3 regions of the Sphingomonas sp. GC_Shp_6 genome follow, and region 3 is predicted to be linked to each of the others. Evidence: riboswitches for the same ligand, from Rfam matches in the RefSeq annotation. Region 3 holds a riboswitch; each other region holds the start of a gene.
What was found. Region 3 has a riboswitch for thiamine pyrophosphate ahead of OXQ95_RS15850 (TonB-dependent receptor). Riboswitches for the same ligand answer to the same signal wherever they lie in the genome.

Region 1 (2,197 bases), on a different contig from region 3:
ATCCCGGTCACGCGCCTGGCGGTCATGGGGATATAGGCGAGGCGGACGCCGGCATGGATGGTGAAATAATCCACGCCCTGCTCGGCCTGTTCGATCAGCGTGTCGCGGAAGATTTCCCAGGTCAGTTCCTCGGCCACGCCGCCGACCTTTTCGAGCGCCTGGTAGATTGGCACGGTGCCGATGGGCACCGGCGAGTTGCGGATGATCCATTCGCGCGTGTCGTGGATGTTGCGTCCGGTAGACAGGTCCATCACCGTGTCCGCGCCCCAGCGGATCGACCAGACGAGCTTGTCGACCTCGGCCGCGACGTTGCTGGCCACCGCCGAATTGCCGATATTGGCGTTGATCTTGACGAGGAAGTTGCGACCGATCGCCATCGGCTCGGATTCGGGATGGTTGACGTTGCTGGGGATGATCGCCCGGCCGCGCGCCACTTCGTCGCGGACGAATTCGGGCGTGACGAAATCGGGGATGCTCGCGCCGAACGACTCGCCGTCGCGGACGTGATCCTTGCGCAGCGCGCGGCCGAGATTCTCGCGCGTGGCGACATATTCCATCTCGGGCGTGACGATGCCGCGCCGGGCATAGTGCATCTGGCTGACATTGGCGCCGGCGCGCGCGCGCAGCGGCCGTTTCACCGCCTGGGGGAAGCGTGCCACGCCGCCCGAACGGTCGGGCCCGATTTGACCATTGTCCTCGGGCCGCAATTCGCGTGCGCCGTAGGGTTCGACGTCGCCGCGCGCCTCGATCCAGGTGCGGCGCAATGGCGGCAGGCCGGCGGCGATGTCGATCGTCGCCTTCGGATCGGTATAGGGGCCGCTGGTATCGTAGACGCGCAGCGGCGGCTCGGTGCAGGAGGGATCGAGTATGATCTCGCGCATCGCCACGCGGTGTTCGCCGACATGGATCTTGCGACTGCCGCGGATCGGGCCGGTAGTGACGCCGATCGGCGCGTTCGCCGCGTGGATAGCGGCCCCATCGGCTTTGTTCGGGACAGGCATAAGTCGCGCTCCAATAGGTCGGAGCGAGGACGATGGCGGCGGGAGCCGGAACCGCTCCCTCCCTCCGCCGGTGTCAACCGGATCAGGTTCAGCGGGTCATGGGCTCCTGCCCAATTCTCAAGCGCGGATCGAAGCGCTCCCCCGGGGATGGCCGGAGCATAAGCGCGCGACCGCGCCCACGCCAACGAAAAAGAGCCGCGCGATCCGGGGATCGCGCGGCTCGTCTCGAACGCGGTGGCGGGGCGATCAGGTGTTCGCCGTGCTCGCCACGATGTTGCCGTTCAGGCCGTTCGGGAAGAACCCGCCCGAACTGGAGATGGCGGCGTTCAGATAGACGATGTGCAGCACCTGGCTTGTCGTGCGGCCGAACACGATGCTGTTCGAATCGGTCGGCACGATGTTGGCCGAGCCGTCCGCATTGGTGATGCCCTGATCGTCGTCGCTCGACCCGTCGACGGCGTCGCGGACGTCGCTGATCTTGTTCGCATAGGTGACGAGCGCGGGGACGGTGAGCCCCTTGCGGTACAGCACGGTGCGGATCAGGCCGGCGTGATAGGCCTCGACTGCGAGGATGCCGGCGGCGGCCTCGGTATAGGTCTTGTTCACCAGCAGCGGGGCGGCACCCTTGTACGCGCTGACGCCGACGTCCTCGAAGATGAACGCGCCCAGAAGAAAGCTCTCGTCCGAGGCATAGGGATCGAAGGTGGTCGCGTTCGGGTTGGGGCTCCCCGGGCCGATGATCTTGGCCGCCAGCGCCGCCTGGCTGAAGGCGCCGGAGGAGGTGCTGCCATCGATGTTGATCGACGGCAGCGAGACGGCGGCAGAACCGAGCGCGGAACGAAGGAAATTGACGTGCGCCACTTCGTCCGCCGCGATCTCGCGGGCATAGGCCGCGACGATCGGATCGGTGAACGTCACCGCGCGGCCGCCCATGACCGTACCGACCGTGCCGGTGCCCGAGATGCTCGCCGACGAAAGGCCGGTGCCGTACACCGCAAAGGAGTAGAAGCTCGCCTCGAGATATTCAAGGTTCAGCGCGAAGTTCAGCACGTCGATATCGACCTGCGCCGTGGTGGCGGTCGCCGTCGGAGTGGGCGTGGGGGTCGGCGTCGGATTGTTGTCGTCACCGCAGGCGGCGAGCAGCGACAGGCCGCCGACCGCGGCGGTGGCGCCGCCGGCATATTTCAGAAAGGTGC
Region 2 (2,197 bases), on a different contig from region 3:
CGACCCCGCCTACCGCGCGGCACGCGCGCTGTCGCTGCGGCTCGCGGGGCGCGACGGAATCGACGCGCTGCTCGCTGCCAACGGCGTGACCGCGCTCGTGGCGCCGACGATGCCGCCCGCCTGGAAGATCGACGTGGTGAATGGCGATCAAGTCGCCGGCAGCGGCCCCGCCGATCTCGCCGCGGTGGCGGGCTATCCGCACCTGACGGTGCCGATGGGTGCGGTGCGCGGGTTGCCGATCGGCCTGTCGTTCGTCGGCCCGGCGTGGAGCGAGGCGCGGCTGCTCGGCTATGGCTATGCCTATGAACAGGCGTCGGGCGCGCGTCTCGCGCCGACCTTCGCCCCGTCGGTAGAGGGCGACGCGGCGACGGCGCCGTTGCTGGCACCGCTCCACCCCGCCACGCCAACCCCTGTCTCCGTTCGGTGAGCGTCGTCTAAGCCACGATCGGGAGCTACGGGACCGAATGCCGTTCGTGGTTCCATGCGGCCGCCGCGCGATAACAGTATGCACATGGCAGCGAACGCCCTAGACGATCCCCTCCCCGGGGGGCCGCTGACGCGCGGCTGAGAGGTGGGCAGCAGCCCATGACCCGCTGAACCTGATCCGGGTGATACCGGCGTAGGGAGGGTTGGCGGTCTCTTCCGTTGTCCCTCCATGTGGAGTGGACGTGAGACGATGACGGTTATGGCTTGGCGTGATAACGGCGCGACGGTCCTCCGGGGCGGCGCGCTCGCGCTGATGCTGGGTGCGCCGATGGCGTTGCCCATGGTGGCATCGGCGCAGCAGGCCGCTGCCGCCGATCCCGTGCCGGTGGACATCCGGGTGATCGGGCGCCGCGATCCGGAGGACCTGCTGCCCGACCAGACCGAGCCCAAGGCGGTCAGCGCGATCTCCACGGCGTTCATCGCCAAACAGGCGCCGACGCTCAACGCCTTCCAACTGGTAAACCTGCTGCCGGGAGCGAACGTGTCGTCGAGCGATCCCTATGGTCTCTCGACCAGTTCGAGCCTTACCCTGCGCGGATTGGGCCAGGACGAGATCGGCGTGCTGCTGGAAGGCGCGCCGCAGAACGACATCGGCTATTATTACGCCTATCCCGCGCAGTTCGCCGATGCCGAGAACGTGAAGCGGATCGCGCTCGCGCAAGGCGCGGTCGACATCGATGCCCCGACCATCGGTGGCGCAGGCGGGCTGTTGTCGCTGTCGCTCGACGATCCGCAGGCACGGGCCGGCGGTCTGCTCGACGTCTCGGCCGGATCGTACGCCGCCGCACGGATATTCGCCCGGATCGATACCGGGACGATCGGGCGAACCGGCCTGCGCGGCTTCGTCTCCTATTCGTACACGCGCGCGGATAATTGGCGTGGCGCGGGGTACGACGTCCGCCAGCATGTCGATGCCAAGCTGCTGGACGAATGGGGCGACGGCAACCGCGCCAGCCTGGCATTGTCGTTCAACGCGGCCAATTCCTCGACCTATCCCAGCCCCACGCTCGCGGACTGGCAGGCGTCTGGCCGCGGCTTCAACTACGACGCGCGCTACACCGCGGGCGATACGAATTACTGGCGGCTCTACCGTGCGCCGTTCCGCAATTTCTACGCCTCCGCGCCGGTGCACCTGACGCTCGGCGACGCCATCGCGCTCGACAGCACGACCTACCTGCAGCTCGGCTATGGCAATTCGCCTTATGGGACGCAGTTGAGCACGACCGGCAATTTCCTCGGCAACGAGGCGCTGGCCCAGCCGATCGCCTTGCCCGGCGCGGTGGACGGGGTGGCGACCGTGCTGGGCAACTATACCGGCGATCAGCTTCGTACCGGCAACGTCAGCAAGCTGACGCTGACCGCGGGCGCGCACCGCATCACCGCTGGGCTGTGGTTCGATTACGGCACCGACCGGGTGATCCAGTCCTACACGCCGATCAACGCCGACGGAAACCCGATCGACCCATGGGGTCACGAGGCGAACGCGATCCGCACCGCCGACGGCCGTCTGCTCGCCTATGAGAACGAGCGCACGGTGACCGTGACCAAGGCGTTCTTCCTGGCCGATCATGTGACGCTCACGCCGCGGCTGTCGGTGGATGTCGGGTTCAAGGGCGTCGACGTCCTGCGGGACGGTCGCAACGATCTGCCCGGCCCGCAGACGAGGGTTCGTCTCGACAGCTTCGCGGCGCTGCCGCGGGCGGCGGTCCAT
Region 3 (2,197 bases):
TCGGCGGATTGCATCTCACGCGTGGCTGGGTGAGGCAGATCCACAAGGTCGACCACTCGCACAATGACATCGTCGGCTACTTCCTGGCCGCGCTGACGGTATTCTACGGCATCACGCTCGGGCTCGTGGCAATAGGCACATGGGAGACGTTCTCGGCGGTCGGCGACAAGGTGGATGGCGAGGCCGCGGTCGTGGCGAGTCTATATCGCGATGTCGGCTCGTACCGGGAACCCGTGCGAAGCGAACTTCGGCACGACCTGTCGGGCTATCTGGCGAACGTCATCACCGTGAGCTGGCCGCTGCAGCAGCAGGGAATCGTGCCAACCGAGTCCGGCAGATACGTCAACGCGTTCCAGGATCACCTCATGGCCTACGCTCCCGCGGCTCCGAACGAGCAGATCCTTCAAGGCGAAGTGTTCAAGCAGCTGAACGTCCTGATCGAGACCCGGCGGGCGCGGCTCAACGCCGTCGACCGCGGCCTTCCGGCGCCGATTTGGGCGCTGGTGGTGATCGGTGGCCTGCTCTGCATCACAACGACATGGTTCTTTCACACGGCGAGCTACCGGATGCACTTGTGGATGACGGTTCAGATGTGCGCGCTGCTCGGATTGCTGGTCTTCATGGTCGGCATCCTCGACAATCCGTTCCGGGGCCGGGTGAGCGTCGGCAGCGGTCCGCTCGAACTCGTACGCGCGCAACTTGTCGAAGCCCCGGTAGCCAACAACGTTCGCATCCCGTCGAGGCCGGCGGCATCCCGCCCGGCCGTAACGCCGAACTAACATCCGAAAGACGCCCTAATCTAACTACTTCCCGCATCGTCTCCCTCGACCTAAAAGGCGGTATCCCCGGGGAGCCGCTGACGCGCGACTGAGAGGTGGGCGGCAGCCCACGACCCGCTGAACCTGATCCGGTTGAACCCGGCGTAGGGAGGGTCGACGGCAGGTCCGTTGTCTCTCCGCATGGAGTGGACACGAAACGATGATCAGGCCGGCTTTCCATCACCACCGATCCGCCGCGCCGGTGCGACGCCTGGGCCTGCCGGCGCTCGCGGCGGGATTGCCGGCCGTCTTCTTCGCATCGCCAGCGATGGCGGCGGGCCAGCAGGTCGCCACCGCTTCCGCCGACCCGGCGGAGGTCGAGGTCGTCGGCCGTCGCGATCCCGAAGCGCTGCTGCCCGAGCAGACGGCCCCGAAGGCGGTCAGCGCGATCTCGTTCGAGTTCATCGACAAGCAGGCGCCGACGCTCAACGCGTTCCAGCTCGTCGCGCTGCTGCCGGGGGCGAACGTGGCGTCGAGCGATCCCTATGGCCTGTCGACCAGTTCCAGCCTCACGCTACGCGGGCTCGGCCAGGACGAAATCGGCGTGCTGCTGGAAGGAGCGCCGCAGAACGACATCGGCTATTACTACGCCTATCCCTCGCAATTCACTGATGCCGAAAACCTGCGCCGGATCACGCTGGCACAAGGCGCGGTCGACATCGATTCCCCCGTGGTGAGCAGCGCGGGCGGGCTGCTGTCGCTCATCCTCGACGATCCCAAGGGGACGCGCGGCGCACTCGTCGACCTGTCGCGGGGCAGCTATGCGGAGCGGCGGTCCTTCGTGCGGCTCGACAGCGGCACGATCGGATCGACCGGGCTTCGGGCTTTTCTCTCCTATTCGAACAACCGCGCGGACAATTGGCGCGGCGCCGGCTACGACCTACGCCAGCACGTCGACGCCAAGCTGCTGGAAGAATGGGGTGCCGGCAACCGCGCAAGCATCGCGGTGTCGTTCAACGACACCGACACGTCGAGCTATCTCAGCCCGACGCTGGCGCAATGGAACGCTGTGGGCCGCGGCTTCAACTACGACAAGCGCTACACCGACGGGGACACCAACTACTGGCGGCTGTATCGTAGCCCGTTCCGCAACGTCTACGTCTCGGTGCCGGTACATCTGGCGCTGGGCGACCGGCTGGCGCTTGACAGCACGACCTACGGCCAGTTCGGCTATGGCAACTCGCCCTACGGGACGCAGCTGTCGACGACGGGCAATTACCTCGGCGCGGAGCCGCTCGCGCTGCCGATCGCGCTTCCCGGCGCGGTGGACGGGACGGCGACGGTGCTGGGCAACTTCACCGGCGACCAGTTTCGCGCCGGCGACGTCGCCAAGCTCACGCTCACCGCAGGCGCGCACCGGATCACCGCCGGGCTGTGGT

Region 1: it holds a riboswitch for thiamine pyrophosphate, as region 3 does, so the genes downstream of both, thiC (phosphomethylpyrimidine synthase ThiC) here and OXQ95_RS15850 (TonB-dependent receptor) in region 3, are expected to answer to the same signal.
Region 2: it holds a riboswitch for thiamine pyrophosphate, as region 3 does, so the genes downstream of both, OXQ95_RS11440 (TonB-dependent receptor) here and OXQ95_RS15850 (TonB-dependent receptor) in region 3, are expected to answer to the same signal.

Annotation. Positions count from the first base shown of each region.
Region 1 covers NZ_JALNUO010000010.1:68,426-70,622, forward strand. The annotation lists gene thiC (phosphomethylpyrimidine synthase ThiC) at 1-1,001, opposite strand, end outside; TPP riboswitch at 1,044-1,154, opposite strand; gene OXQ95_RS12600 (ferritin-like domain-containing protein) at 1,248-2,197, opposite strand, start outside.
Region 2 covers NZ_JALNUO010000008.1:131,803-133,999, forward strand. The annotation lists gene OXQ95_RS11435 (amidase) at 1-427, shown strand, start outside; TPP riboswitch at 534-643, shown strand; gene OXQ95_RS11440 (TonB-dependent receptor) at 767-2,197, shown strand, end outside.
Region 3 covers NZ_JALNUO010000017.1:57,673-59,869, forward strand. The annotation lists gene OXQ95_RS15845 (DUF4239 domain-containing protein) at 1-779, shown strand, start outside; TPP riboswitch at 837-946, shown strand; gene OXQ95_RS15850 (TonB-dependent receptor) at 1,087-2,197, shown strand, end outside.